DNA from 3 places in the Martinezella sp. CNPSo 3795 genome. Region 1 is predicted to be linked to each of the others. Evidence: riboswitches for the same ligand, from Rfam matches in the RefSeq annotation. Region 1 holds a riboswitch; each other region holds the start of a gene.

Evidence for each region. Region 1 has a riboswitch for FMN ahead of AC13QY_RS13505 (6,7-dimethyl-8-ribityllumazine synthase). Riboswitches for the same ligand answer to the same signal wherever they lie in the genome.
Region 2: another riboswitch for FMN. It lies ahead of ribB (3,4-dihydroxy-2-butanone-4-phosphate synthase); the one in region 1 lies ahead of AC13QY_RS13505 (6,7-dimethyl-8-ribityllumazine synthase).
Region 3: another riboswitch for FMN. It lies ahead of AC13QY_RS24065 (3,4-dihydroxy-2-butanone-4-phosphate synthase); the one in region 1 lies ahead of AC13QY_RS13505 (6,7-dimethyl-8-ribityllumazine synthase).

The regions. Positions count from the first base shown of each region.
Region 1 is NZ_JBXSOQ010000004.1:21,153-30,682, reverse strand. Features, by position in the region: gene AC13QY_RS13535 (N-formylglutamate amidohydrolase) at 1-611, opposite strand, end outside; gene AC13QY_RS13530 (MurR/RpiR family transcriptional regulator) at 792-1,664, shown strand; gene AC13QY_RS13525 (ABC transporter substrate-binding protein) at 1,853-2,956, shown strand; gene AC13QY_RS13520 (ABC transporter permease) at 3,029-3,922, shown strand; gene AC13QY_RS13515 (ABC transporter permease) at 3,919-4,707, shown strand; gene AC13QY_RS13510 (ABC transporter ATP-binding protein) at 4,719-5,780, shown strand; FMN riboswitch at 5,887-6,033, shown strand; gene AC13QY_RS13505 (6,7-dimethyl-8-ribityllumazine synthase) at 6,123-6,599, shown strand; gene AC13QY_RS13500 (VOC family protein) at 6,658-7,008, shown strand; gene phnF (phosphonate metabolism transcriptional regulator PhnF) at 7,048-7,776, opposite strand; gene AC13QY_RS13490 (class I SAM-dependent methyltransferase) at 7,778-8,464, opposite strand; gene AC13QY_RS13485 (VOC family protein) at 8,584-8,979, opposite strand; gene AC13QY_RS13480 (tautomerase family protein) at 9,049-9,495, opposite strand.
Region 2 is NZ_JBXSOQ010000002.1:667,183-676,712, reverse strand. Features, by position in the region: gene AC13QY_RS07995 (Lrp/AsnC family transcriptional regulator) at 420-905, opposite strand; gene AC13QY_RS07990 (ABC transporter ATP-binding protein) at 1,077-1,856, shown strand; gene AC13QY_RS07985 (transporter substrate-binding domain-containing protein) at 1,901-2,674, shown strand; gene AC13QY_RS07980 (ABC transporter permease) at 2,687-3,412, shown strand; gene AC13QY_RS07975 (ABC transporter permease) at 3,424-4,113, shown strand; gene AC13QY_RS07970 (homocysteine S-methyltransferase family protein) at 4,176-5,096, shown strand; gene ribB (3,4-dihydroxy-2-butanone-4-phosphate synthase) at 5,154-5,780, opposite strand; FMN riboswitch at 5,893-6,039, opposite strand; gene AC13QY_RS07960 (glucose 1-dehydrogenase) at 6,140-6,922, opposite strand; gene tpiA (triose-phosphate isomerase) at 6,999-7,736, opposite strand; gene AC13QY_RS07950 (SDR family oxidoreductase) at 7,741-8,529, opposite strand; gene AC13QY_RS07945 (sugar ABC transporter ATP-binding protein) at 8,550-9,530, opposite strand, start outside.
Region 3 is NZ_JBXSOQ010000010.1:52,571-62,100, reverse strand. Features, by position in the region: gene lpdA (dihydrolipoyl dehydrogenase) at 1-1,307, shown strand, start outside; gene AC13QY_RS24090 (helix-turn-helix domain-containing protein) at 1,385-2,101, shown strand; gene AC13QY_RS24085 (MATE family efflux transporter) at 2,075-3,523, opposite strand; gene AC13QY_RS24080 (aromatic amino acid transaminase) at 3,964-5,151, shown strand; gene AC13QY_RS24075 (prephenate dehydratase) at 5,851-6,684, shown strand; partial or broken gene AC13QY_RS24070 (IS3 family transposase) at 6,780-6,935, shown strand; gene AC13QY_RS24065 (3,4-dihydroxy-2-butanone-4-phosphate synthase) at 7,003-7,143, opposite strand; FMN riboswitch at 7,257-7,403, opposite strand; gene tpiA (triose-phosphate isomerase) at 7,492-8,253, opposite strand; gene pepD (beta-Ala-His dipeptidase) at 8,399-9,530, opposite strand, start outside.

The sequences.
Region 1 (9,530 bases):
TGAGGACCGTAAGGCTGATTGCGCTCTGTCTGATAGAGCGGTGCCTCAGCTGCTGCATCAAGCATGCGATCGGCCAGCCAACGGTCTTCATCATGCAGAATGCCAAGCTCCACTGCCCGCGGCTTGCCATTATAGACCGGCGTGAAGCTATGGATTGTCACGATCACGGTTTTTTGTCCGCGCGCCGCCCGCTCCTTCAAGAGCGCCCGAATGCGATCGTGAAACGGGATGTAGAGCCCTTCCGTACGCGCTTTTCTATCCGCCTCGCCCAAGTGCTGATTTCCAGGGATCGTATAGATCTCGCTCGTCTCCGGCATGGCACCGGCGCTTTCGGGGGGCCTGTTGCAATCATAGATCAGCCGGGAGAAGCGCTGAAAAACCAAGGTGGCATTCAAGCCGGCGGAAATTCCCCTTGCAACCGCGAGTGCGCCCGGATCCCACGCGATATGGCTGGAAAGCGCCTCAACGGAAAGCCCGAGGTCGCCGAACCGTTCTGGAAGCGCGCGGGAGGCATGCTCACAGACGAGCAAAACCGCACTGCTTCCGTCCGGTCTTTCGACCGCAACGCAATCGCCGTCTGCCTTCGTCAAAATACCTTGCTGCGCGAGCATCGGAGACGCCCCATTGCCGATTAACAAAATGTTTATAAGAAAAGAATTCTTCAGGTTTTCGCCGCTGTCAACTGGAAACTGAAATTATTTCTTCATTTGTGACATTGACTCGAAATGTGACAGCGTTGTTATATCCTGCAAGGAAAGCGGCATCAGACCGTTCCGGGGAGCTAAAATCGAGTGAACAATGCGTCGAAAACAGTTTCAGACGTAATCAATGCGCGCTTTGACACGCTGACGCGCGCCGAAAAGCAGCTCGCCAAGAGCCTGCTCGACAATTATCCCGTTTCCGGGTTGGGCAGCATTACCACCGTCGCCGAGAATGCGCGGGTTTCGACCCCGACAGTCGCACGCATGGTGCAGAAACTCGGATACAAAGGCTATCCGGACTTCCAGGCCCATCTTCATCAAGAAGTCGAGGCAACGATCTCCAACCCCCTGACGAAGCACGATCGCTGGGCATCCAACGCGCCAGGCACGCATATCCTCAATCGTTTCGCCGACGCCATCATGGGCAACCTGCGACAGACCCTGTCGGATATCGACGTGGCGACCTTCGATGGCGTTGCCGCGCTGCTGTCGGAAAGAAAACGCGGCCTTTATTTCGTGGGCGGGCGCATTACAGGGGCGCTTGCCGAGTATTTCTTCACCCATATGCAGGTCATCCGCCCCAACACGACGCTGCTCTCCTCCAATTCCAGCACCTGGCCGCAATATGTCCTGAACATGAATCCGGGCGATCTGCTCGTCATATTCGATATCAGGCGTTACGAGCAGGAAATGGTCAATCTGGCCGCCGCCGCCCGCCGGCGTGGCGCGGAAATCATCGTCTTCACCGACCAGTGGGCAACGCCCGCCGCCAAGCATGCGAAATACACGTTCCGCGTGCAGATCGAGGCGCCGTCCGCCTGGGATTCATCGGTTGTCACCCTCTTCATCGTCGAAGCCCTGATCGAAGCTGTACAAAGCTCGACATGGGACGAGACAAGCGAGCGTATGAAGACACTGGAAGGTCTTTTCGAGCAAACCAAGCTGTTTCGCAAGCTAAGTTGAAGGGGAATGAAAACAGAAAATAACGGTCCGTGAAGGGTGTGAAATACAGCGACTGTCATACTTGTCGATTAGAAGCAAAAATCGACTGCGTTTTCAGCAAACGCAACACTTTGAAGTCGTCACACAACCTTCATGTAACGTCATTAACAGCAACGCCAGACACTGAAAACCCAAAAGGAGGAAATGCAGTGATCTCGAAAATTCATCGTCTTCTGACAATTTCTACGGCGATGCTCGTCGCTTCGACGGCTATCGCGGCCGCAGAACCGAGCGCCGATCTCATCGCTGCCGCTAAGAAGGAAGGCACGCTGACCACGATCGCCCTGCCCCACAACTGGTGCGGTTATGGCGACCTGATCGCTGCGTTCAAGGCGAAATACGGCATCGAAGTCAACGAACTGAATCCGGATGCCGGTTCGGGCGATGAAGTCGAGGCAATCCGCGCCAACAAGGGCAACACCGGCCCGCAGGCTCCCGACGTGATCGACGTCGGTCTCTCTTTCGGCCCGACGGCCAAGAAGGAAGGCCTGCTGCAGCCGTACAAGGTTTCCACCTGGGATTCCATTCCGGACAGCGCCAAGGATGCCGAAGGCTACTGGTACGGCGACTACTACGGTGTTCTCTCTTTCGTCACCAATAAGGACGTCGTGAAGAACCCGCCGAAGGACTGGGCTGACCTCCTGAAGCCGGAATATGCCAACACCGTTTCGCTCGCTGGTGACCCGCGCACGTCGAACCAGGCAGTTCAGGCCGTCTACGCCGCCGGCCTCGCAGCCGGCGAAAAGGACGCCGCCAAGATCGGCGCCGCCGGTCTCGATTACTTCGCGAAGCTCAACAAGGCCGGCAACTTCGTTCCGGTCATCGGCAAGTCCGCCTCGCTGGCTCAGGGTGCAACCCCGATCGTCGTCGCCTGGGACTACAACGGTCTCTCCTGGCGCGACAGCCTGAACGGCAACCCGCCGGTCGACGTCACTGTTCCGGCTTCCGGCGTTATCGCTGGTGTCTACGTCCAGGCGATCTCGGCTTTCGCTCCGCATCCGAACGCTGCCAAGCTCTGGATGGAATTCCTCTATTCCGACGAAGGCCAGATCGGCTGGCTGAAGGGCTATTGCCACCCGATCCGCTTCAACGACCTGGCGAAGAATAAGAAGGTTCCGCAGGAACTTCTCGACAAGCTGCCGCCGGCTGCCGCCTATGAAAAGGCCGTCTTCCCGACGCTAGAAGAACAGGATGCCGGCAAGACCGCCATCACCACGAAGTGGGATTCCGTCGTCGGTTCGAACGTGCAGTAATCACAACTGACTTGGCCTCCCCGCTTCGGCGGGGAGGTTTTCCGTTTTTTGACGCCGCGGATTGGGCCAATCATGAGCACCGTGACAACATCGACCATCAGCACCACGCCCTTGATCAACAAACGCGTGGTCGTTGACTGGCTGGGCATAGCGCCCTTCCTGATCTTCGCGCTGCTGTTTCTGATTTTGCCGACAATCTATCTGATCGCTGGCGCTTTTCTGACGCCGGACGGCGGCCTGACGCTGAAGAACATCGGCGATCTGTTCACGAAATCCATCTTGGACTCCTATTGGATCAGCATCAGGGTTTCGGTCGCCTCGGCGCTCGGCGGCGCGTTGATCGGCTTTTATCTGGCCTGGGCGCTGGTCATGGGCGGACTTCCGGCCTGGGTGCGCCATGCCTTCCTTACCTTTTCCGGTGTCGCCTCAAATTTCGCCGGCGTACCACTGGCTTTTGCGTTCATCGCCACGATCGGTCGCCTGGGCCTCGTCACGCTGCTGATGAGGGATTGGTTGGGTTTCAATCTCTATTCCACAGGCTTCAATCTCTACAGCTTCGTCGGCTTGACCATCACCTATATGTACTTCCAGATTCCGCTGATGGTGCTGATTATCACGCCGGCGCTGGACGGCATGAAAAAGGAATGGCGTGAAGCCGCATCCATCCTCGGGGCGACCACGAGACAATATTGGCTCATGGTGGCGCTCCCCATTCTCTGGCCGAGCCTGCTTGGCACGACGCTGCTGCTGTTTGCCAACGCCTTCGGCGCCATCGCAACGGCCATCGCGCTGACGGGCAGCTCGCTGAACATCATCCCGATCCAGCTCTACGCGCAAATCCGCGGCGACGTGCTGCACAACGCCAATCTCGGCTATGCAATGGCGCTCGGCATGATCGTCATCACTGGCATTTCCAATGTGATCTACATCATCATGCGTATTCGCGCGGAACGGTGGCAGAAATGAAGCTGCAAAAATTCTTTGCCTGGATCGCTGTTGTCATCGGCGCTATCTATTTCATCGTTCCGCTCATCGGTACGCTGGAATTCTCACTGCGCATGCGTCGCGACGCCTATAGTTTTGACGCCTATGCATCAGTCGTTTCGGACGCTCACTTCCTGTATGCGTTCGGCTATTCGATGCTCATGGCCTTGCTGACCATCATCTTCGGCATGTTGATCGTGGTGCCTACGGCTTATTGGGTGCGCCTCCGTTTGCCCCAAATACGCCCGATCGTCGAGTTCATCACGCTGATGCCGCTGGTCATCCCCGCCATCGTCATCGTCTTCGGCTATCTGCGCCTCTACAATTCGTCATCGATCCTGCCTTTGACAGGCTTCGAGCAGACGACGAACTTCCTTCTTGTCTGCTCCTATATTGTCTTGGCGCTCCCCTATATGTATCGTTCAGTCGACACGGCGATGCGCACGATCGATGTCGGCACCCTGACGGAAGCCGCAGAAAGCCTTGGCGCGAAGTGGACAACCATCATGCTCCGCTGCATTTTCCCCAATGTCATGAGCGGCGTCCTCTCCGGCGCATTCATCACGCTGGCGATCGTCATGGGCGAATTCACGATGGCCTCGCTGCTCAATCGTCCGGCTTTCGGCCCTTACATGCAGCTCGTCGGCGCCAACCAGGCTTATCAATCCTCGGCGCTCGCCATCATTGCGCTTGCTGTCACCTGGCTTAGCATGGGTCTGCTGCAGCTCGTTTCCCGCTTCTCAAAACTGGCTCCGGTTAAGGCGTAAGGCTTCTCACCATGGCTTTTCTCGAACTCACCCACATCAAGAAATCATTCGGCGAAGTTCAGGTCGTTCACGATTTCAATATGCAAATCGAGAAGGGAGAATTCATCTCCTTCCTTGGACCATCGGGCTGCGGCAAGACGACCGTGCTGCGCATGATCGCCGGTTTCGAAACGCCGACCGCCGGCACCCTGTCGATCAACGGCAAGGATCAGCGGGCGTTAAAACCGAACCAGCGGAATATCGGCATGGTGTTCCAGGCCTACGCGCTGTTCCCGAACATGACGGTGCACGACAACGTCGCTTTCGGCCTCAAGGTGGCCGGCATGGCAAAGCCCGACATCGATAAGCGCGTCAAGGAGATGCTGGCTCTCATCAAGCTCGATCATCTCGCCGGCCGCTATCCCTATCAGATGTCCGGCGGCCAGCAGCAGCGCGTGGCGCTCGCCCGCGCTATCGCCGTCAAGCCGCAGGTGCTGCTGCTCGACGAGCCGCTTTCGGCGCTCGACGCGAAGATCCGCATCTCGCTGCGCGAAGAAATCCGCGCCATCCAGCAGCAGCTCGGCATCACCACCGTTTTCGTGACCCACGACCAGGAAGAAGCCCTGTCGATCTCGGATCGCATCGTCGTCATGAATGCCGGTCGCGCCGATCAGATCGGCACGCCTTTCGAGATTTACAACACGCCGGCAACCCGCTTCGTCGCTTCCTTCGTCGGTACGCTGAACCTGATCGAAGGCAAGGTCGTCGATCCCGATAGCAACCGCATCATGATCGGCGATCAGGGCGTGACCCTGAAGCAGTCGGTGACGGCCTACAAGCCAGGCGATACCGTATCGCTTGCCCTGCGTCCGGAAGCCGGTTCGCTGGCGGAATCAGCCAAAGGCGATACCGCTCTCACGGGCGAAGTCTCTTCGGCACACTTCCTGGGTTCGGTCATTCGCACCCGCATGAACGTTGCTGGCAACACGATTTCCTTCGACATGTTCAACAGCCCCGGGATGATGCCTCCGAGCGTCGGCGAGAAGGTGACGCTGCGCTTCGCCTCCTCCGATCTGCTCGTGATTCAGGATTGAGAAAGCACCCTGCGTCGCAGGGTCATTTTGGAAAATTATTCGCGGACGCCGGGTCAGAAGCCCGGCGTTTTTCTTTGATTTTCATGAGAGAAAGCATTTATAGTCCGGACGTTCTCAGGGCGGGGTGCAATTCCCCACCGGCGGTATGGGGAGTTTCCTCGAGCCCGCGAGCGCCTTCCGAGCTTTCGGAAGGGTCAGCAGATCCGGTGAGATGCCGGAGCCGACGGTATAGTCCGGATGGAAGAGAGCAAGCAGGATCGCACCTCCTCCGCGCGAGGGATGCCGCGATGTTGCGTGTTCGCCCAAGGGATATTTGACAACAACCCTTGAAAGGCAAAATTCATGACCATTTCGATTTCTACCCAGCCGAGCCGCGTCGCGATCATTCGGGCTCGCTGGCATGCCGATATCGTCGATCGCTCGGTCGACTCCTTCGTTGCCGAATGGCAGACGACGGAAGGTGCATCGCCGATCGATATCTTCGACGTGCCCGGCGCCTTGGAAATTCCGCTGCATGCTCAGACGCTCGCCCGCAACGGCCGTTATTCCGCAATCGTTGCCACCGCTTTCGTTGTCGACGGTGGCATCTATCGCCATGAATTTGTCGCCAATACGGTTCTTGATGCTATGATGCGCGTCCAGCTGGACACCGGCGTGCCGATCCTGTCGGCAGTCCTGACCCCGCATCACTTCCAGGAGTCGGAAGCCCACATCCAGTTCTTCAAGGAACATTTCATCATCAAGGGCCGGGAAGTCGCCAGCGCCTGCCGCCACATCCTGGCGGAGCGCGCCAAGTTGCTGCCGGCCGTCACGGTCTGAACCAGCATCGTGGAGGCGCGGCTAGAGCTCGCCTCCACATCACAAGGGAGAAACGTCAGTGACCGTCCTACGCATCATCCCGAACCTGTCCGCCGCCGATCCCGCCACGGCCCGTCTTTTCTACCACGACCTGCTCGGCCTCGACATCGTCATGGATCACGGCTGGATCCTGACCTTCGCCTCTGAAGCGGCAACAGTGCCGCAGATCAGCGTCGCCAGCGAGGGCGGTTCGGGAACGCTCGTCCCCGACCTTTCCATCGAAGTCGACGATGTCGATACGCTTTATCAGCGCGCCACCTCCATGGGCTTCGGCATATTGTATGACCTGACGGACGAGCCGTGGGGTGTCCGCCGCTTCTACGTCCGCGACCCCTTCGGCAAGGTGGTCAATATCCTCTCCCACCGCTAGTTCAAGCTCGCGAAGAGCCTCAAGGGCTCTCCGGCGCTCTCACCGCAGATCGAGATTGAATGTAGTGCGCTCGGCCGGCCAGACCGATTCCGAATAGGTGATCGGCACTCCGTCGGTATCCGCATCCACCTTGCGCGTCACCAGCAACGGCGCGGATTTCGGCTGGCGCAGGATCCGCGCCTCGTCGGCCGTCGGCATGCGCGCCTCGATCTCCGTCGACAAGCGCTCATAGTCGGTGACGCCATAGCTGGCGAGCGCTGCCGAGATTGTCGGATGCCTCAATCTAGCCTGATCGAAATCGGGAAAACGTTCGGCCGGATAATAGGAATCCCCCAATTCCACTGGAATACCGTCGGCCGTCATGACACCGCGACGATGGATGACCGACGCGCCGATTGCGATCTTTAAATGGGCCGCGACGCGTTCGGTCGCCGGCACGATCTCGTGAACGAGCAGCTCGCCGCCCGGTTCGAAACCTTGCTCGATCAGATTTTTGTGGAAGCGGGTGCGTTTCGACAGCGTATAGTCGAGCACGCCCCTATGAACGAAGGTTCCCCGCCCCTGTTCGGCGCGGACCAATCCACGCTGCTCCAAGTGCCCCAGCGCCTGCCGCACGGTGAAACGGCTGACGCCGAACCGCCGCATCAGCTCGGGCTCGGTCGGCAATTTCTCTCCGGGCGCGAAAGTCCCGGCGGCAATATCGGCCGCCAGGATCTCGCCGATCTGATGCCAGAGCGCGCTGCCGCCCTTTCGGTCGATCGTCTCCATATCAGATACGCTTCTCCAGCCGGAACAGCAGCTTGTATTCGGCTGGATAGCTCAACGCATCGAGAATGCTCGGATAATATTTCCGATCCTTGGTGGCACGCACAAAACCATCATAGCCGAAACGCCTGACCGAAACATCGAAGCCGGCCGCCGTGAAGGCTTCGATATAATCCTGTGGCGAACGATCCTGCATGGGCGCGTTGCTGTTGTTGCCGATCAGCTCGAGCCACTTCGGCCAAAGCGGCATTTCATTGTGGCACCCGGTCACCGCGTAATAGACGCCCCCATTGCGCATGGCCTGGAACATTCCCTCGGCATGCTCTCGCAACTGCGGCAGCAGATAGATCACCTCATAGCTGAAAGCCACGTCGAAGCTGTCGGCAAAGGGCGCCAGGTCGGTCGTGACATGAAACTGGAGCGGCATGTTGCCTGCGGCTTCGACAGCGGCAGCCACCGATTCCGAAGCGATATCGATGCCGACACCGCGTCGGAACGGCCGCATGGCGTAAAGCAGCCGTAGAAAGCCGCCACGGTTGCAGCCGAAATCCAGGACGGTCTTCGAGGAGAAATCCCGCTCCGGCACCGTCTCAATGAAGTGACGCCAATAAGGGCTATGCGATTCTGCCATGGCGGCGTCGCCCTGCGGTTCCTTGTGCCATGTCGCGTAAGTCGTTGCTGCGCTTGTCATCATGCTCTCGCTGTTGGAGTGAACTGAACCCTTTATAACTCCACCTCATGACAGTCACATAAATTCGTCCGGACGACTGGACTAATAATGATAATCTTTCGCGCGTGATCAGTTAGCTCCTATTGCAGGCAGTCTACCATCCATTGCACGCCGAACCGGTCCGTCAGCTTGCCGTAGTAGCTGCCCCAAGGCTGAACGGCGAGTGGCGTCGTCACCGCGCCGCCCTCAGCCAATCGAGCAAAAATCCTCTCGGTGCTCTCTCGGTCATCCATTATGAGCATATGAGCGGAACCTCTCATCGGCTCGGCATCGTGATTGTCGGAAGCGAAGAACGAGACGCCTGGCCCCTCAAAGCGAGCGTGCATAACCCTGTCCCGCATCGCTTCGTTGGCAAGCGGCACCCCATCAGCACCATGACGAACCAACAGCGTCACTTCGCCGAGCCCGCAGACTGTATAGAAGGCAAGCGCTTCCTCGCAATGCGTCGTGAAAAACAGATAATTGGCGAGTTGCATCTCCTGCCTCCCTTGTTGTCGGACGAGCGGCCCACGCAGCCGCCCGGTATCAATGCCAATTATCTCATCTCACGCGCGATGAGCTTCAACCTCAGGCGCTGCGGCGCTCGCAATAGCGCCAACCAGATCGGCATTGCTGTAGCTTTGTCCCGCAATGCCCCAAGCACCCTCAGGCGCATAGACGATGTTCGACCAGATATGCTCACGCTTGATCCGCCCTTCGGCCGCCTGCTCGACGACATCAGTCGCCCTTGCAATGAAAGCGCGCTTGGCTTCGGTGGTCGCAAGCGCGATTTCGGGCAACTTGAGTTCGATGAAGGCTGCAGCGACGGGCTTTCCGGCTGCCAGCACATGTGCGGCCGGAAGCACATTGATCGAGCCGATGACATTGGCCGTCATAAATTCATTCCCGGTCAGGCCGGCAACATCGAGGACTGCACCCGTAAGTCCGGCAAAAGCTTTTGCCTGCGCTTCGGATGAAAGCAGTCCTTCGGACACGGTAAGTGTAATGGGCATGGGGTATCTCCTTGTTGGACCTATGACGGCAATTG
Region 2 (9,530 bases), on a different contig from region 1:
ATTCGGATGTCGAGAACATATCGCAACCGTGCGCATCCGGCCTCCGCCTGCACCCGCTTGCAAGGACATCCCAGATCATCCTGACAGTCTTCGATGCTGCACGATGCGGCACCCTCACTCCTCGTTAACAATAATGTACGAACTAGTTCGTTTTGTAAAGCGCCGCCAGCCTGCCATCCCGCAGCACGTTATTGCGAGCAATAGAAACAATGCGTTGAAGCAGCTTATTACGTCACAGCCTGAGGGCGGCGAAGGTCTTCCAGTCGGGCTGAGCGCGCCTGCAGAGGCCCCATCGTTATTCGTTGAAGATCTTGAAGGTCAGGCAATATCAGCCGGACCAAGGACAGTTCCCTCTCGCCTAGTACATGTCAATGATCGGGCGAGTACGGCACGCCCTCGATCATCCCGCGACCCGCAGCTTACCGGCCGGCCTCGTTGCCATCTGCCAGCGGCACGAACAAACCAAGCTTGACGTCACGCAGCACCACATTCGTATGCATGCGCCGGATCTGCGGATTTTCCGCCATGATCACGGCGGCGATGTCGTCATAATGCTCGACATCCCTGGCGGTGACGATCGCAATGAGATCGACGGCGCCCGTGACGTAATAGACCTGCTGGATATGATCCTGCTTTTCCGCCCAAAGGCGGAACTTGGCAAGCGCATCGTAATTGTCCCGCTCGATCTCCATACCGACAATGAACACCATTGGAGTTCCGGTAGCCTTGCGGTCGACGACCGCGATTTCCGCCTTGATGATACCGTCCTCCCGCAACCGTTTCAGGCGTCGTTGCACAGCCGAAGTCGAAAGGCCGACCTCCTCCGCGATCGCTTCGGCGGTGAGCTGGCAATTGCGCTGGACGATATCGAGAATATCGCGATCAAAGCGATCCAGATTTTCCATTTCCGCTCCTTTCGGCATCGATGAAATTAGGCGACGACATCTCTGTTCCATCATAAAAGATGCACAAGAAATACATTTTTGCTTTTTATATGCAAAATAATCGGAAATTGCGCGCAAATTCCGCTCTCCTTCGCGATATTCTCCGCAAATTGTTTTTCATCGGAATTCTATATGACAGAGCTGCCCTCCCAGGCTCTTCGCGTGGAAGATCTCCACAAGAGCTTTGGGTCACATCAGGTCCTCAAGGGCGTTTCAACGACCGCCCATCAAGGGGACGTGATTTCCATCATCGGCTCGTCCGGTTCCGGGAAAAGCACGTTCCTGCGGTGCATAAACCTGCTTGAAATGCCCGATCGCGGCCGCATCGTCGTCAACGGCGAGGAAGTCGCGCTAAGGCAGGGACGCCGCGGACAGATGCAGCCGAAAAGCTGGCGGCAGATCGAATGGATGCGCAGCGGATTGGGCATGGTATTTCAGAGCTTCAATCTCTGGGCGCACATGACCGTTCTCGAAAACATCATCGAGGCTCCGGTGCATGTCCTCGGCGTCCCCCGTCGCGAGGCAATCGAGAAGGCAGAGGTTCTTCTCAATAAAGTCGGGCTTTACGATAAACGCGACGCCTATCCGGCCTTTCTCTCCGGGGGACAGCAGCAAAGAGCGGCGATCGCTCGCGCGCTTTGCATCGACCCAGCCGTGATGCTCTTCGACGAACCGACATCGGCGCTCGATCCCGAACTGGTCGGCGAGGTCCTCAAGGTCATCCGCGACCTCGCGGAAGAGGGCCGAACCATGCTGCTGGTCACCCACGAAATGCGCTTTGCCCGCGATGTCTCGAACCACGTTCTCTTCCTGCATCAGGGACGGATCGAGGAGGAAGGGCCGCCAAAGCAGATCTTCGACGCCCCGATCAGCAGCCGATGCCGGGAATTTACCGGCATGCTCACGTCCTGATCCACATCCCATTCGCAGACAACACCATTAGGAGAATCCCTTATATGAGAATGGCTTCCACTCTGTTCGCCGGGCTTGCCCTCGCTCTCTCTTCGATGACGGCGCAGGCCGAGGTTCGCTTCGGCATCATGAACGAATCCTACCCGCCCTTCTTCGCCAAGGATGCCTCCGGCAAATGGCAGGGCTGGGAAATCGATATGATGGACGCCGTTTGTGAGCAGATGAAAGAGAAATGCTCGATCGTCGAGCTTTCCTGGGACGGCCTCATTCCGGCGCTTCAGAGCAAGAAGTTCGATGTGATCTGGTCGTCGATGTCGAACACGGCGGAGCGTTCGAAGATCATCGATTTCACCGACAAATATTATAACACGCCCAGCACGCTGATCGGCCCGAAGGACCAGAAGACCGGAGCGACGGCAGACGATGTCAAGGGCAAGACCATCGGCATCCAGGTGTCGACGATCCAGTCGGAATATTACAAGAAGTACTTCGCCAAGGTTGCAGACGAAAAGACCTACCAAATGCTCGACGAGGCGTTTCAGGACCTCGCTGCAGGCCGCATCGACTACGTCTTCGGCGATTCCCTTGCGCTTGATGCCTTCCTCAAGAGCGACAGCGGCAAGGATTGCTGCGCCAAGATGGGCGATGTCGCCGACGACAAGGAAGTCCTCGGAGCCGGCGTTTCCGGCGGTTTGCGCAAGGAAGACACCGAGCTCAAGGCTAAGCTCAACGCAGCGATCGCCGCGGTGCGCGCCAGCGGCAAATACGACGAGATCACCAAGAAGTATTTCAGCTTCGATATCTACGGCGCCAAGTAAACGATCGCAACGATGGCGACCTCTCCTCAGGGCATTCTGGACCTGCTCTCCCCCTATCCTCCGGGCTGGGGTGGAGTACTCTTGACCGGGGCCGCCTCCACGGTCGCCATCTCCGCCGGCGCTTTTCTGATCGGCCTTCTGCTCGGTACGGGCGGCGCGCTCGGCAAGCTCTCCGGCATCAGGCCGCTCCGGCTGCTGCTCGAACTCTATACGACCGCCGTCCGCGCGATCCCCGAGCTGATCCTGATCGTCGGGCTCTATTACGCAGGGATGGACGGCCTCAATCGGCTCCTCATTGCGCTCAATCTGCCGGCATTCGAATTGAATGGCTTCGCTGTCGCGGTCGCCGTGCTTGGCTTCGTGCAGGGCGCCTATATGACGGAAGTCCTGCGCGGCGCGATCCTGGCGATCCCTGTCGGCCAGATCGAGGCGGCAAAGGCATTCGGCATGGGCGCACGCCTGCGTTTCCGTCGCATCATCTTACCCGCCCTGCTGCCGAATGCCCTTCCCGGTCTTGCCAATCTATGGATGTCGGTCACCAAGGACAGCGCTCTCGTCGCCGTCGTCGGCTACCAGGAACTGGCTCTCGCCACGCGGCTCGCTGGCGCTAGCACCAAGCACTATTTCATCTTTTTCCTGGCTTCCGCCCTCATTTATCTCGCTCTCACGCTCGTCTCGAACGCCCTCTTCAACCTGCTGGAGCGGCGTGTACGCCGCGGCCAGCCGAAGCTTGCCTGAGGGGTGCCGGCATGACCTTCTCATGGATATCCGCCTATTGGCCGCTTCTGTTGACGGGAGCCGTGCAAACGCTGTCGCTGCTTGTGATTTCCGTCGTCTTCGGCTTCGTCATCGCGATCGGCCTCGCCTTTTCCCAGGTCAGCGGCGGCCCCATCCTGCGAAGCCTTGCGCGTGGCTACTGCACCTTCTTTCGGGGCACGCCGCTGCTGATACAGCTCTGGCTGCTCTACTACGGCGTCGGCTCTCTTCTGCCGATGATCCCGGGAATCCGCCAAAGCCTGTTCTGGCCGATCCTACGTGAAGGTTTCTTCTTCGCGGCCGTCAGCTTCACGCTGAATTACGCGGCCTATGAGGCGGAGGTTTTGCGCGGCGCATTGCTTGCCGTCCCGAAAGGCGAGCTGGAAGCCGGCCGCGCATTCGGCATGCGCCCCCTGACGCTGACGCGGCGCATCTGGCTACCGCGAGCCATTCGCATCGCATTGCCGACGATCGGGGGCGAAATCGTCATGCAGTTGAAGGCAACGCCACTCGCCTTCACCGTCACCGTGATGGACCTCTATGCCGTTGCCACCAAGGTTCGTCAGGACACCCTGCTGGTCTACGAGCCTCTGATCGTCGTCACCGTCTTCTATCTCGTCATCACAGCCATCATCGCGCGAAGCTTCCGGTTCCTGGAAGCGCAGGTGCCGGTGCGGCGCTAACCCCGGCATGAAGGAGAGATCAAACCTCTCCGCAGATCCGAGCCATTCTGGAGATCCCATTCATGAGCAAACCCTTGATCCTCGACGGCGGCATGAGCCGCGAACTGCTGCGTCTCGGCGCGGAACTGAAGCAGCCGGAATGGTCGGCGCTCGCGCTGGTCGATTCACCGGAGATTGTCCGGCAGGTGCATGACGAATTCATCGCTGCCGGTTCGGATGTCGTTACGACCAACAGCTACGCGCTCGTACCCTTCCACATTGGCGAGGAACGGTTCTGGAAGGAAGGGCCTGATCTCATCGCTCTTTCCGGACGGCTGGCGCGCGACGCCGCCGATGCGAGCAAGGATCGAAAAATCCTGGTCGCAGGCTCCCTGCCTCCGATCTTCGGATCGTACGAACCCCAGAATTTCGATCCCTCACGCGTTCAGGACTACCTCAAGGTTCTGGTCGAAAACCTCGATCCTTACGTCGATGTCTGGCTCGGGGAAACCCTCAGCTTGATCGCGGAGGGAGGGGCGGTTCGGACAGCGGTCGCTGAAAGCGGCAAACCGTTCTGGATCTCCTTCACGCTTGCGGATGACGCCGCGCAAAGGCATGGCGCCTCGCCTAAGCTCCGCTCCGGCGAACTTGTCGAGGACGCGGCTCGGTGGGCAGCATCATCCGGTGCCGAAGCGCTCCTGTTCAACTGCAGCAAACCGGAAGTCATGCGAAAGGCCGTCGATGCGGCAGCGGAGGTTTTCAAGCAGGGCGGCAATAATCTGCGGATCGGCGTCTATGCCAATGCTTTCGAGGGAGAACAAGGCGAGTCGGCCGCCAACGAGGGCCTTCACGCGACCCGTCAGGATCTGAATGACGACGCCTATTCGCGCTTCGCCTGTTCATGGGTCGATGCCGGCGCGACGATGGTCGGTGGTTGCTGCGGGATCGGCGCCGGGCATATTCATCGGCTGAAGAAGGCTCTCCTTCATCCTCAAGGAGCATAGGAGAGCCTTGCGCAAGCATCGATCCGGGCAGGATCAAAATAGGCTGTATCGGAACGATCAGGCAGCCTTGAAGGGAGCGCTTGCGGCCCTGTAGGCAATCAGATCCTCGATCGTCACGAGATGGAGGCCATGCCGCTCGGCAAAGACCTCAAGCTCTGGAAGGCGCGCCATCGTGCCGTCGTCGTTCGCCACTTCGCAGATGACGCCGGCCGGCGAAAGGCCGGCAAGCCGGGCCAGATCCACGGCTGCTTCCGTGTGCCCAGGACGCGACAGGACGCCGTTTGGATGCGCGCGAAGCGGAAAGATATGACCGGGCCGGGCAAATTCCTCAGGACGCGATCCGTCCCTGACGAGGGCTTGAACGGTTGCCGCCCTGTCGGCGGCGGATATTCCGGTCGTGGTTTCCGGAATGTAGTCGACGGAAACGGTGAAGGCGGTCTTGAGGACTTCCGTGTTGCGCGGCACCATCAACGGAATATCGAGCTCGTCGAGCCTCTCGCCCTCCATCGGAACGCAGATGAGACCACGGGCATGGTTCATCATGAACGCGATCGCCTGCGGTGTGACCGCTTCCGCGGCGATCACCAGATCGCCTTCGTTTTCGCGGTCACGATCATCGACAACCACGATGATCTCGCCCCGCGCAATCGCAGCGATCGCATCTTCAATTTTCGAAATTGCCATTTTCCTGCCTTTCAAGGGTTGCCGTTCGAAACGGCGTGCATGGCCGGTCAAAGCCACCATTTTCCCTTGGGCGAACAAGCATGTGAACGCCGCCACGACGCGGCGTCTGCTGCGTTGCTCTCTTCCATCCGGACTATACCGTCGGCTCCGGCATCTCACCGGATCTGCTGACCCTTCCGAAAGCTCGGAAGGCGCTCGCGGGCTCGAGGAAACTCCCCATACCGCCGGTGGGGAATTACACCCCGCCCTGAGAACAATTGAAAGATAAGGGATCAATGCCTCGTTCCGCAAGAGGCTTTGATCGCCAAAACGTCGAGAATCCGATCCGCTCAATGAACGCACCGTTCCTCGTTGTCGAACTACGACATGATCAAACCGCCATCGACATTGATCGTCTGGCCCGTGATATAGGCCGCATCGTCGCTGGCCAGGAAAGTGACGAGACCGGCGACATCTTCGCCCGATCCGGCCCGTTTCATCGGAATGCCCTGGACCCATTCCTTCATGAGTTCGCCGGGGCCGTAATTGCCCAAAAGCTTCCCCCAAGCCTGGTCGTTATAGGCCCACATGTCGGTTTCGATGATGCCTGGGCAAAAAGCGTTCACTGTGATGCCTTCGGTCGCGACTTCCTTGGCAAGGCTCTGGGTAATGCCGACGACGCCCATCTTCGATGCCGCATAATGCGGCGTGTAGATGAAGCCGTCCCGCGCCTGGCCGGAAGCGGTATTGATGATGCGGCCGCCGCGGCCATGTTTGCGCATGCGGGCAATCGCCTCCTGGGCGCAGAGGAAGACACCTTTGGTATTGACCGCCATGACCTTGTCCCATTCGCCCTCGGTCATGTCCTCGACGCGGGCGATGGTGATGACACCGGCATTCTGGATGGAAACATCGACGGCACCGAAGGCCACCTCAGCCGCCTCGTAGAGCCCCTTCACACTGGCCTTGTCGGTCACGTCACCGATGAAGGAAATCGCCTTCCCGCCGTCAGCCTTGATCGCATCGGCGACCGCATGGACGGAATCCTCATTGGCCGAGACTACGAGATTGGCGCCCTCACGCGCGAACCGTCTGGCGATCGCGGCCCCGATGCCGCGGCTCGCGCCGGTGATGACCACGGTCTTGTTTTCGAAACGCTGCATTTCCTATTCCTTTCGCGGTGACAGCCACGCCAGGCGCCGGCTCAAGGGGCCGAGCGCCCGCCTGTTGCTGGCGACTTCAAACGGCGGCCGAGATAATCCCGGCAAACTCCGATGCCTTCAGGGATGCGCCCCCGACCAGGGCACCATCGACGTTGCGAACGCCGAAGATTGCCCTTGCGTTCGATGCTTTGACCGAGCCGCCATAGAGGATCCTGACATCCTTCCCCTCTTCTCCCAGCCGCTTTTCAAGCGCCTGACGGATGGACGAATGCATCTCCTCGATCTGCTCCAGGGTCGGAACTAGCCCTGTTCCGATCGCCCACACTGGTTCATAGGCGATCACCGTGTTCGAACTGGTTGCGGTGTTGGGAATTGATGCTTCTAGCTGGGCACGAACCACTTCGATCGCCCTGCCCTCGTCCCGTTCCGCACGTGTCTCCCCGACGCAAATGATGCTCGTCAGCCTGGTCTCATGGACCGCGACAGCCTTGGCCGCAACTGCGCCGTCCGTCTCCCTATAGGCCGAGCGCCGCTCGGAATGTCCCAGAATGACGAAACGAGCGCCGATTTCGGCGAGCATCTCGGCGGAAACATCTCCGGTATAGGCGCCTGAGGTCCGCGCGTGACAATCCTGTGCCCCAATGGCAATCCCTGATCGTCGCACCCGTTCGACCGCTTTCTCGACCAGCGTTAAGGGCGGGCAGACGACGATGTCACACGCCGCGTCGTCCGTTATTCCCTTCAGCGCCTCGATCTCGGCCAGGGAGGACGCGAGACCGTTCATTTTCCAGTTGCCGGCAATCAGTTTCCTCATCGCATCACCAGCAGCAAAACCCGCCATCGACGAGCAGATCGACGCCCGTCACGAAGCTTGCGGCATTCGACAGCAGGAAGACGGCTGGGCCGACCATCTCATCGACCGTTGCCATGCGCTGCATCGGCGTCTGCTCTTCGAAAAGTTTGGTCTGATGAACCATTTCCGGACGCGTGTTCATCGGCGTCGCCGTATATCCCGGCGAGATGGTGTTGACGCGGATGCCGCGACCGACCCACTCCATCGCGAGCGACTTCGACATGTGGACCACACCGGCTTTGGAGGCGTTGTAATGAGCCTGGCTCAGGCCGCGATTGACGATGACGCCGGACATGGAGGCGATATTGACGATCGATCCGCGTCCGTTCTTCAGCATCGCGCGTGCTTCCGCCTGGCAGGACAGAAAAACGCCCTTCAGGTTGATGTCCATCAGCGTCTGGTACTGTTCTTCTTCCATCTCTTCCGCGGGATTGGCATTGGCGATACCGGCGGCATTGACTGCAAGCGTCAAGGCACCAAGCTCCGCCTGTGTGCGGGCAACCGCATCCGCAAGAGAAGATTTGCTGGTGACATCAGCCGCGATCTGGATGGAACGGCGACCGGCCGCTTCGATATGCGAAGCCGTGTTCGCGAGACCATCGTCGGATCGACGGTCCAGAAGCGCGACGTTGGCGCCGCACTGCCCAAGACCGATGGCGATACGCTGCCCAATCCCGCTTCCAGCGCCGGTCACAAGCGCGACCTGTCCCTCAAGATCGAAAAGCTTCGGGGCGTTCAGAGTGATGTCGGACACCGCTCTTCCTTTCTGTTTGTCTAGATTGTCGCAAGTTCCATGACAGAGACGTCATTGGCCTCGTCACGATTGAGAATGCCTGCCTGCTTGCCCTGTGCAAGCACGAGAATCCGGTTGGAGACACCAAGAACCTCCTCGAGATCGGAGCTGACGACGATGACGGCCACCCCCTGCTTTGCGAGGTTGACGATGATGTCGTAAATGCTGGCTCGCGCGCCGACATCGATGCCACGGGTCGGCTCATCGAGGACGACGACCTTGGGGTCACGCATCAGCCACTTTGCGATGACTACCTTTTGCTGGTTGCCGCCCGACAGGTCCGAGGCATATTGCTCGGCCCGGCCTTTAACGCCGAATTTCGCCACAGCCTTTTCGGCGAAAGCACGTTTGACACGTGATGTGATCCAGCGCCCACCGAGCTTATCGAGATTGGCATAGATGATGTTTTCACTGATGCGATGGCCAACGACGAGACCCTGCTCCTTGCGATCCTCGGGCACCATCACGATGCCCTTGGCGATCGCATCGGCCGGATTGCGAAGCTTGAGCTCCTCACCCTCCAGCTTGATCGAGCCGGCGATGATCGGATCAGCGCCAGAAACGGCACGGACGAGTTCGGTGCGGCCGGCACCGACCAGCCCGGCAATGCCGAGGATCTCCCCGGCGCGAACTTCGAACGTCACGTCCTGGAAGGACCCGTCAGGCGAACTCAATCCGCTGACCTGCAAAACAGGGCGATCCGTCGGTTCGGGAAGAGCCGGGAACATCCGGTCCAGCGAACGGCCGACCATGCTTTCAACGATGGTACGAACGGGTGTGGCGCTGTCGGCGAACTCCTGAACCCGCTCGCCATCGCGCAGGACGACGATGCGATCGGTGATCTGCTTGATCTCCTCCATGCGGTGGGAGATGTAGATGATGCCGACACCTTCAGACCGAAGCTTTCTCACCTGCTCGAACAGCGCTTCCGTCTCCGCGCCACCAAGCGCTGCGGTCGGCTC
Region 3 (9,530 bases), on a different contig from region 1:
CCGCATGTGTAGAGGGCCGAGAGACATTGGGAGGCACCTGCCTGAACGTGGGTTGCATACCGTCGAAGGCATTGCTCAACGCTTCGCACTTTTATCACGCGGCAGCCCATGGCACCTGGTCCAGCTTCGGAATAAAAGCCGAAAGCGTCTCACTCGATCTGCCGACGATGATGTTGCAGAAGGACGAGACGGTCCGCAGCCTTACCAAGGGTATCGAGTTCCTGTTCAAGAAGAATAAAGTGGAGCTGCTACATGGCTGGGCGCGGTTCGAAGACGCTCATGCAATTTCAGTCTCAGGAAAACGTCACACTGCGAAATCCATAATTATCGCGACAGGGTCAGACCCCTCACCCTTCCGTTCGGTTGAGATCAACAACGACGGCGGCGTCGTGGTCGACTCTACGGGAGCGCTTACTCTGAAATCCGTTCCAAAACGTCTCATAGTTGTAGGTGGCGGAGTGATTGGTCTCGAACTCGGCTCCGTTTGGAGCAGGCTTGGTGCGGAGGTGACAGTCCTGGAGTACCTGGACGAGATTTTACCGGGAATGGACAGCGATGTTCGCAAGACGATGAGGCAACTGCTGCAGAAGCAAGGCTTCAAGATCAGAACATCGGTTGAAGTCCAGACCATCGACCGGGCTGACTCCTCTGCGAAAGTCTCTTTTAAAGAAAAAGGGAAGCTCGAAGAGATCGAGGCCGATACCGTTCTTATCGCCACCGGACGGCGTCCCAACACTTCTGAGCTCGGGCTTGAGATCGTCGGCATCACGGTCGACGAGCGCGGCTTTATCCCCGTTGACCGCGTGGCGAGAACCGCAATCGAGGGCGTTTACGCCATCGGCGATGTCACAGCTGGCCCGATGCTGGCGCACCGTGCCGAGGACGATGGCATCGCGCTGGCTGAACGCCTGGCGGGCATACTACGCGACGTTAATCACGACGTCATCCCTGCTGTAGTTTATACAGACCCAGAGGTCGCCAGTGTTGGTCTAACGGAGGACGCTCTCAAGTTGTCGGGTCGATCCTACAAAGTTTCAAAATTCCCCATGGTCGCCAACAGCCGAGCAAAGGCGAATCGGGAGACCGATGGTTTTGTCAAACTGATCGCGGACGAAAAGACTGATGTCGTTTTGGGGGCGCACATCATCTCTTCGGTCGCTGGGACGATGATTGGCCAGATAGCCCAAGCGATGGAGTTTGGCGCAACAGCCGAGGACGTGGCATACACTTGTCATGCCCATCCGACGCACAGCGAAGCGATTAAGGAAGCCGCGCTCGGCATCGGCGGAAGTCCTATCCATGCTTGACGCGTTCGACGCCCCGCCAGCTCTTACTATGGACGCTAAAACACTCTACAGTGCATGGAAAATGGAGTAGGAAAGCCGTGCATGATGGAAAGAAGAAAGTCGTAGAGGGCAAACGCGTAAAGCGCGGTGCTCTTTCCATGATGATCCGTCCGAACACGCAGGATGAGGTCGACGAAAAGGCGACTCCATCCGCAAGTTCCTCCTCGTCCGTCAAAGCTCCCTCCGGTGAGGCTCTGGCCGTTGCTGTTGGCAAGGAGATCAAAAGTCTCCGGCTGAGCTTGAGCATGGCAGCCAATCAGTTGGCTGAAGCGGCAGGACTTTCCAACGGCATGCTATCGAAGATCGAACGCGGAACGACAACACCCTCCTTTGGAACATTGGTCGCCATTTCGGCTGCTCTCAAGGTCCCGGTCGCCCGCCTTTTTGCGAGCCACGAGCAACGTGCTGACTACTCCCTGGTGAGGGCCGGAAAAGGCATTTCGGTCCAGCGGCGGGGCTCGAAGGTCGGGCTAGACTATGAACTTCTCGGGCACCTGCTGTCAGGGGAGAAGTATGTTGAGCCATACCTTGTCACTCTGAGCAGCGACTCCAGTGTTAGCCCAGGGTTTCAGCACACCGGGATCGAGTTCATGTACGTCCTCGAAGGTTCGATGGTCTACCGGTATGCGGATGCCTTGGTTGAGTTGCGCCCCGGCGATACGATGGTGTTCGACGCAAATTCAATCCATGGCCATGAAAAGCTTATCAACGCGCCAGTAAAGTACCTGTCAGTGGTCTTTAATCTCCGCGCCTAGAACGACAGGCAGCTCATGTGGGAAAGCAGGAAGGAACGCTCGCTCCGCTGCCTCTTTCATTTCGCCGAGGTGGTACAACAGCCTTCCAGTGAGTGCCACCGCGACCACAACAACGCCAATCAATAGGCCAATGTAAACGCCCGTTCCACCGTATCCTGCAGGACCTGATAGTATAACGGACACCGGAAAGCCGAAAACCCAGTATCCGGTCAGGACCAGAAGCAGGGGTACAAAGGTATCGGACATGCCGCGTAGGACATTCGAAACGATACCTTGGACTGCGTCCACGAGCTGCAGGGTCGCCACTATATACAAAAATAGCGTGGCTATCCTCACAACAGCATCGTTTTCGGCAACGGTGACGTCGATAAAGATGGAGATAAAAAGGCTCGGAAACATGGCGTACATGAGCCCAACACACAATCCCGTCCCGACGCCCAAACCTATTGCTGCAAAGCACGCCCTTTGCATCGCGATCCAACTTCGCGCGCCGTAGGCCCAGCCAACGCGCACCATCGCCGCAACGCCGATCCCTGTCGGGATCGCAAATGCGAGACCGTTGAGCTGTCCCGACAGAGCATAGGCAGCCAGCACAGCGTCGCCTTGATAACCCATCAGGAGAGAACTTGCGCTGAAGAATGCCACTTCGAGAAGGGTGGCTGCCCCAATAGGTGTCCCGACGATGGAGACTGCCTTGAGCGAAAGAAGGTCCATCCGGTGAAGACCGCGGTAGGGAGCAACAACGTTGGTGTGTGGATTCGACGAAATGTAGAACAGAAGCGCCACCGCGATGGCAAGATTGGCCAATGCCGTAGACAGGCCGATCCCAAACAGGCCGTATTGCCCTAAGCCCCAGACGTTCTCAACGATCAGGTAGCAGATGGCAAAGTTCAATGCGGCGCCGGCCACCAGGATCGCCAAAGCCACAACAGTCTGGCCGTGTGCGGCAAGAAAATTTCTTGCCACAAGCATCACCATATAAGGTGGAAGCATGAAGCAAAGTGCTTTCGCAAACTCTCCTGCCTGCCGTGACAGCTCAGGAGACTGCCCCAGGAATTCAAGCGCCGTTCCCGTATTATAGAGCAGCGGAACCGCGAGACACGACAGGATTACGCTGAGCCACATACCCTGTTGGAAGAAGGCGCGACCGCCCGATTTATCCCCTGCCCCAATTGCCTGGGCCGTGAGCGGAGCCACAGCTGTCAAGATGCCGCCTGTGCATAGCAGTATCGGGTTAAGCATGGCCATTGCCAGCGTACCAGAGGCCAGTTCCTTCGCACCTAGATGGCCTATCATGACAACGTTGATGATGAGCATCAGACGCTGAGCGATTTGACCAAGGATGAGTGGCCAAGACAGCTTCGTCGTAGACCGGATTTCTTCAGGCCAAGTTTGTAAGCGGGCTACGGATCGAGCAGTCATGTCATGCATCACAAAAAAGCGAGACGCCTGCTGGCCGGGACGTCTCGCAAGGTGCGGGAGGAGATTTAGTTGCTGGCTACCCAGCTATTCCATTTGGACGTGAGATCTTCCTAACGATCCTGCCAGAAAAGCGTCGCCGTCTTTGTGAGTTCCTTGTTCAGTTCCCATTGTTTTTTTCGATGCAGCCTTTTGGCCGATTTTTTGGAGAGGTTACGGCAATCCGCCACGAGATCAATTGTCTGGAAAATATTTTCCCGTCATGAAACTCACGGCCGGACCTCTGAGCATTTCATCACAGGAAAATATTTTCCTAACGATTGCCAGCGTCCGCTCTGATGCGCTTAACGTAGCGTGGACCAGGCGCTTCAGGAGGCAGCCTGAGCGTCCTTGCCGGCGTTGAGCGAAGGTGACCGGTTTCTTTATAGAATAGGAGGAAAAGCGTGACTAAGCAGTACCTTTTGGCAGGATTGCCTGACCGGAAACCAGACCCCCTGCTTGCCCTTATCAAGAAATTCGCGAGCAATGAGCGTCTCGATAAGATCGATCTCGGCGTAGGTGTATACCGGGACGGAACCGGTAGGACTCCTGTCATGGCAGCGGTCAAGTCCGCAGAGCATCATCTGTGGGAAACTCAGGACACAAAGTCCTACATCGGTCCCGAGGGTGATCCGTCATTCGTATCGCTTTTGACACACGAGGTGTTCGGCGAAGGAACGGTGACCGAAAAATTGGCTGGGGTGCAGACGCCGGGTGGAACTGCTGCCTTGCGTCTTAGCGCTGAAATCCTCGCCCATGACAAGGACCGGACCATTTGGATTGGAACACCGACCTGGGCAAACCATAATGCGATCTTCGGGACGGTTGGCTTGAGCATTAAGACATATCGCTTCTTCGATCCCCGGAGCCAAGCCGTCCATGTCGATGAGATGCTTTCTGCCTTTGAGAGCGCACAATCAGGCGACGCAATCCTACTGCATGCAAGCTGCCACAATCCGACCGGAGCAGCTATTTCGAAAGAGGCTTGGTCGGCGATTGCTGAGGTAGTCGCGCGGAAAGGCCTCATCCCGCTATTCGATAACGCCTATCAAGGTTTGGGACGCGGCTTTGTACAGGATGCCGAAGGCATGCTGACCGTGTTGAATGCAGCGGATGAGGCCATCGTGGCCATATCATGCTCCAAGTCCTTCTCGCTTTATCGCGAGCGAACCGGCGCGGCATTCGTGTTGGGCAACTCGGCAACAGACCTGAACAAAGGCGTCGCTAATTTCGCGTACCATGCGCGCGCCAGCTATTCGATGCCACCTGCTCACGGTGCGGCCATTGTGGCGGCTGTGCTTGGCGATCCGGGCCGTCGAAAGCTGTGGATCGACGAACTTGCCTCGATGCGAAGCCGGGTCTCTGAAATCAGAACAGCGCTGGCAGACCGGCTTTCCATCTACGCCCCTCGACTTTCCGCTGTCGCAGGCCAGGAAGGAATGTTTTCACTTCTCCCGGTCACGCCCGAGAACGTCACGCACCTCCGAGAGGTTCATGGCATCTACATGCCTGACTCTGGTCGCGTAAATCTCGCAGGCCTGCGTATCGAACAGGTTGATCTGGCGTCCCAGGCAATCGGTGAACTGCTGTGATGCTAACCGCCACGAGCCAGCTGCTTCACGCGTGGGCTCGTGGCGCAGGGCTCACGCACGAGTTGGCGTAAGCCTATTGATAAGGAACTGCGCTCGTCACCGTTCGGCTCCTGTGACGTCGCGAAACACCGGCACAGCGAGGGTCGCACCCGCGTGTGCCAGCGTCGAGAACGGTGTAGCCCACACGAAACGTTCGGAAATTCGCGTCAACACATAGGGTGGGGATGCTTCCTTCACAAACTCCCTCGCAGCATTCGCTTCTTTCGCATAATATTGCTTTGTCTAATCGACAATTCTGCTGCTCTCGACGTGAACCGCCCTACCGACCAGGATGTCGTCGATAGAAACTGTGTGGAGCCATGCCTCCTCACAGTGACAGATGAAGTCGCCGGATATCAGCACATTGGAATACAGGCGACTTACATATTGGAAGATCAAATGTCGTTCCGCTATGCCGATGAGGTCGTCGAACTGAAGCCATCCGATACCTTGGTTATTCGACGGCCGCGGCATCCATGGACGTGAAAGCCTGCGTCAGGCACCAGCCGAGTATTCGTTTATATTTAGCCTGCGAAACTGACCTGATTTTCATGACATTAAAATATTTTCAAACGAATTGAACCGCCCGAGATGCCCCGTTATCCATTTAGCGAACGATGGAAGCACCCGCAGTATGAGCTGCGCAACCGGGACATGGGAATGAACAAGTTAATCCGGCAGCCGCCGATCATTGATGCATCCGATATCAAAAAAGTCGGCTTCATTGGACCCGAGGGGACCTGGACACATCAAGCGACACTTGAGCTCTTCAGCAACGGCCCTGGACTGGTACCCTTTAAGGATGGCCTCTTCGAGGCGTACGCATCGGGAATGGTTGACGCTATCTGTGCACCGGTTACGACCTCTCTAGTCGGGACCACTCCATATCTCGATCAAATTCTTGCTCTCCCCTCGGTTACGGTTATTGCGGAATATCCCCGTTTGTTAAGCTACAGCCTGATCGCGAGCAAAGACGCCACTTTCTCGTCGATAACAAAGGTGCTCGGTCATCCCGTGGCTCTGGAAGAGGTCAGGGCTTGGATCGACGAGAACATGCCGGGAGTGGAGCGTGAGAGCCGCCTGGGCACTGTCGCTTATATCGCCGAGGAGAATTCACCAAAGCTTGCAGCTTTCGGGCCGGGCCTAGGCGCAAAACTTTACGACCTCCAGGAACTCCGCACCGGTATCGAAGCGGGTCTCCACAACGTTACGCGTTGGTGGGTTCTTGGCAAAGATATCGCCCGGCCGACCGGCTTCGACAGAACGACGATTGTGCTTCGTAGCGACGAAGCGTCGATCAGCTCGCAGCTTGCGACCTTTGTGAATTCCGGGCTGTCCATCCTCAATATCTACGAGCGCCCTACGCGCGAACGGTTGGACATCCATCAATACGTGATTGATTTCGCCGGACACGTTGAGGCTGAATCACAGCTTGCGCAGTTAGTATTGAGGGATGATATCCGCATGTTGGGGTCCTATCCCAGAAGATACTAGCTGTCCTCCGGTAGCTACTACAAAATGCGTTGGTAGCGGCATGAAATGTCGAAGAATATTGAAATGAGAAATTTGTGTTCATGAACGATCAATCGCGTGGACCATGGAAGAGCTTTGAAACGGTGGAATTCGCCACCATGGAATGGCCGACTGGTTCAACCACCGACGACTTCTGAAGTCCATCGCGAATACACCGCCAGCCGAAGCTGAAGAGCGGTACTACGTTGGACGAAGCAGCCGTGGCCGCATAGCTTAGGCAAAATGGCCTCCGCCAAACACGCTGCGGTTCAGTACGCAGATCAGGCCGCGCATGATTCATCATGGGATCGCTTCTGAAGTGACCAGTTCCGATGCGATGACGAGGTCGCCCTCGTTCTCTCTGTGGCGGTTGCCGGCGACGAGGATGATCTCACCACGACCGATAGCGGCGATTGCATCTTCAATTAGGGAAAATGCCATTTCTCTGCCTTTAAAGGGTTAGCCCCAAACCGCGCCGTACATGGATCATGACGAGCCACCACTTAGCCTTGGCGAACAAGCATTCGAACGCTGTAGCTGCGCAGCGCCTTTGTGCGTGCTCTCTTCCATCCGGATTATACCATCGTCTCCGGCATTTTATCGGATCTGCTAACCTCCCCGGGTGCTGCCGGAAGCGCTCGCGGGTTCCGGATCTTCCCGATACCGCCGGCGGGGAATCGCTTCCCGCCCTGAGAACGATATCAGCAAAGGAGACAAATGGCGGAGTTCTCAAGCGCCCGTTCTCCCAATTGCGAATGAAACAGCGGCCGCTGCGTGAGGAAATGTGGACTAGGAAACGCAGAAGGCATCCGCGATTGCCAGGAAGCTGGCCGCTTTCAAGCTCGCACCTCCGACAAGAGCACCACTTACATTCTCGCAGGTAATGATTTCGCGGGCGTTCTCCGCCTTGACGGATCCGCCGTAAAGCAACCGCGTCTTCGGGCCGTGGTCGGCAAACTGTGCATCCAACCAATTCCGTATAAATTGGTGCACGCCGGCAATTTCGTCGACTGTCGGAGTCTTGCCACTCCCTATTGCCCACACTGGCTCATACGCTACGACGAAGTCGCCCTGCCCCGCCTCCGAAGGCAGAGAAGCTGTCAACTGCTCCGAGAGAACTTGGAGCGTACGCCCCTCGTGCATTTCACTTTCGGTCTCTCCGATACAAACGATCGGAGTGACCCCCGCTGACAGTGCCTGGCGGACCTTCCGGCACACAACGGCGCTGGTTTCTGATCTCAGTGTCCGTCGCTCGGAGTGACCAATGATAACCCACTTTGCCCCGCAATTGGCGAGCATGGCCGCGGAGACGTCTCCCGTGAATGCGCCTGTCTGTTCGTCGCTGCAGTCCTGCGCGCCGATTTCGAGCAGCGACGTGGCGACGCCCTCTACAGCGGAGCGAACCAAGGTCAGAGGCGGGCAGATGACCATGTCGACGAAAAGAGACAAATCCACACTTCTCGATGCCGTCTGAGCGAGTTCGTCCAGCGACGAGATCATTCCGTTCATCTTCCAATTGCCGACGAGCAGCGGCCGGACACGGTGTTCCATCTAACTAACCTCATCAATATTGTCGGAAGAGGACACGCAGAAGCACTCGGCGGTAGCCAGGTTATCTTCGACGGTGCCCGTTTCGAGAATGAAGAATGTTGGCTGGCGAACAAGCCTCGCCAGTCCATTGGGCCGAATCCTTGAATCAGTCCTTCAAGCGTCCCACGAAGTCGCGGACAACCTTCCACGAGCGGGCCACCGACGGATGGCTCACACGCTCCTTCGTCGAGTGCAGGTGCTGCAGTTCGGTTCCAATGCCCACCGTATCCAGTCCAGGGATGCGGTTGACGAAAAAGCCGAGCTCGAGGCTGCAGGAGGATACAAGAACTTCTGGTTCGCGACCGTGGACAGTCTTGAAAGCTGCTACGGCTGCGGGAACAGATTTCGAATTCGGGGTCGGCGGAAACTCCGGGGCGTCCAGTCCGAACTGCTTGAACTCCGTTCTGCCGCCGGCCATCTCGGCCAGCTCACGCATGCGTTCAAAGATGTCGTGCTTTCGCGAGGACACACCCGCCGTAATCGTGCAGGTGAAAGTCAATCCGTCGTCGGTCGCACGCACGGTCCCGAGGTTGCTTGAACTCTCCACGAGGCCGTCGATGGACCTGCTCATGCTGATGACGCCATTGGGCAGAAGAGCCGCAATGCGGCCGACACGGCGGGTTGCTGTCTGCGAATAGATCCGGGATGAAAGTTCTGCGTCAGTTACAGTGACCTTCAGACCCGGGTCGGCGACCAAGAACTCGCTCTTGAGCGTCGCTTCAAGCTCCTTGATAGCATCCAGAATTGCAGCTTTATCGGCTTGCTGAACCACGAGCACGAGTTCGCCATGTGCTGGGATGACGTTGTTCTGGGCCCCACCCTCAAAGCGGCCAATCCGGACATCGTACGTCTTCGCCAGTGAGTTGAGGATGCGCGCCAGAACCACAATGCCGTTGGCTCGCTCGAGGTGGATGTCAAATTCGCAATGTCCTCCGAGCAGCCCGCCGATGCTGAGCGAGAGTGCCTGCGTGTTCGGGGGAGTGGTCACCCATTCAGCATTGACATCGATGGTGCAGGAAATGTCGCCCGCGCAACCCGCAAGGATCTGCTCGTCGGTCACCCAGTTGAAGTCGACCATCCGAGTGCCCTCGAGCTGGGAGACGTCGAACTCGGATGCGCCGACCTTGCCCATCTCCTCCATGACGGTCATTACGGCTTCCAATGGAGGATGGGGAATATCCTTGGAGTCCAGTAACGCTAGGATGAAGGAGCAACCAATGCCGTTGTCAGCGCCGAGG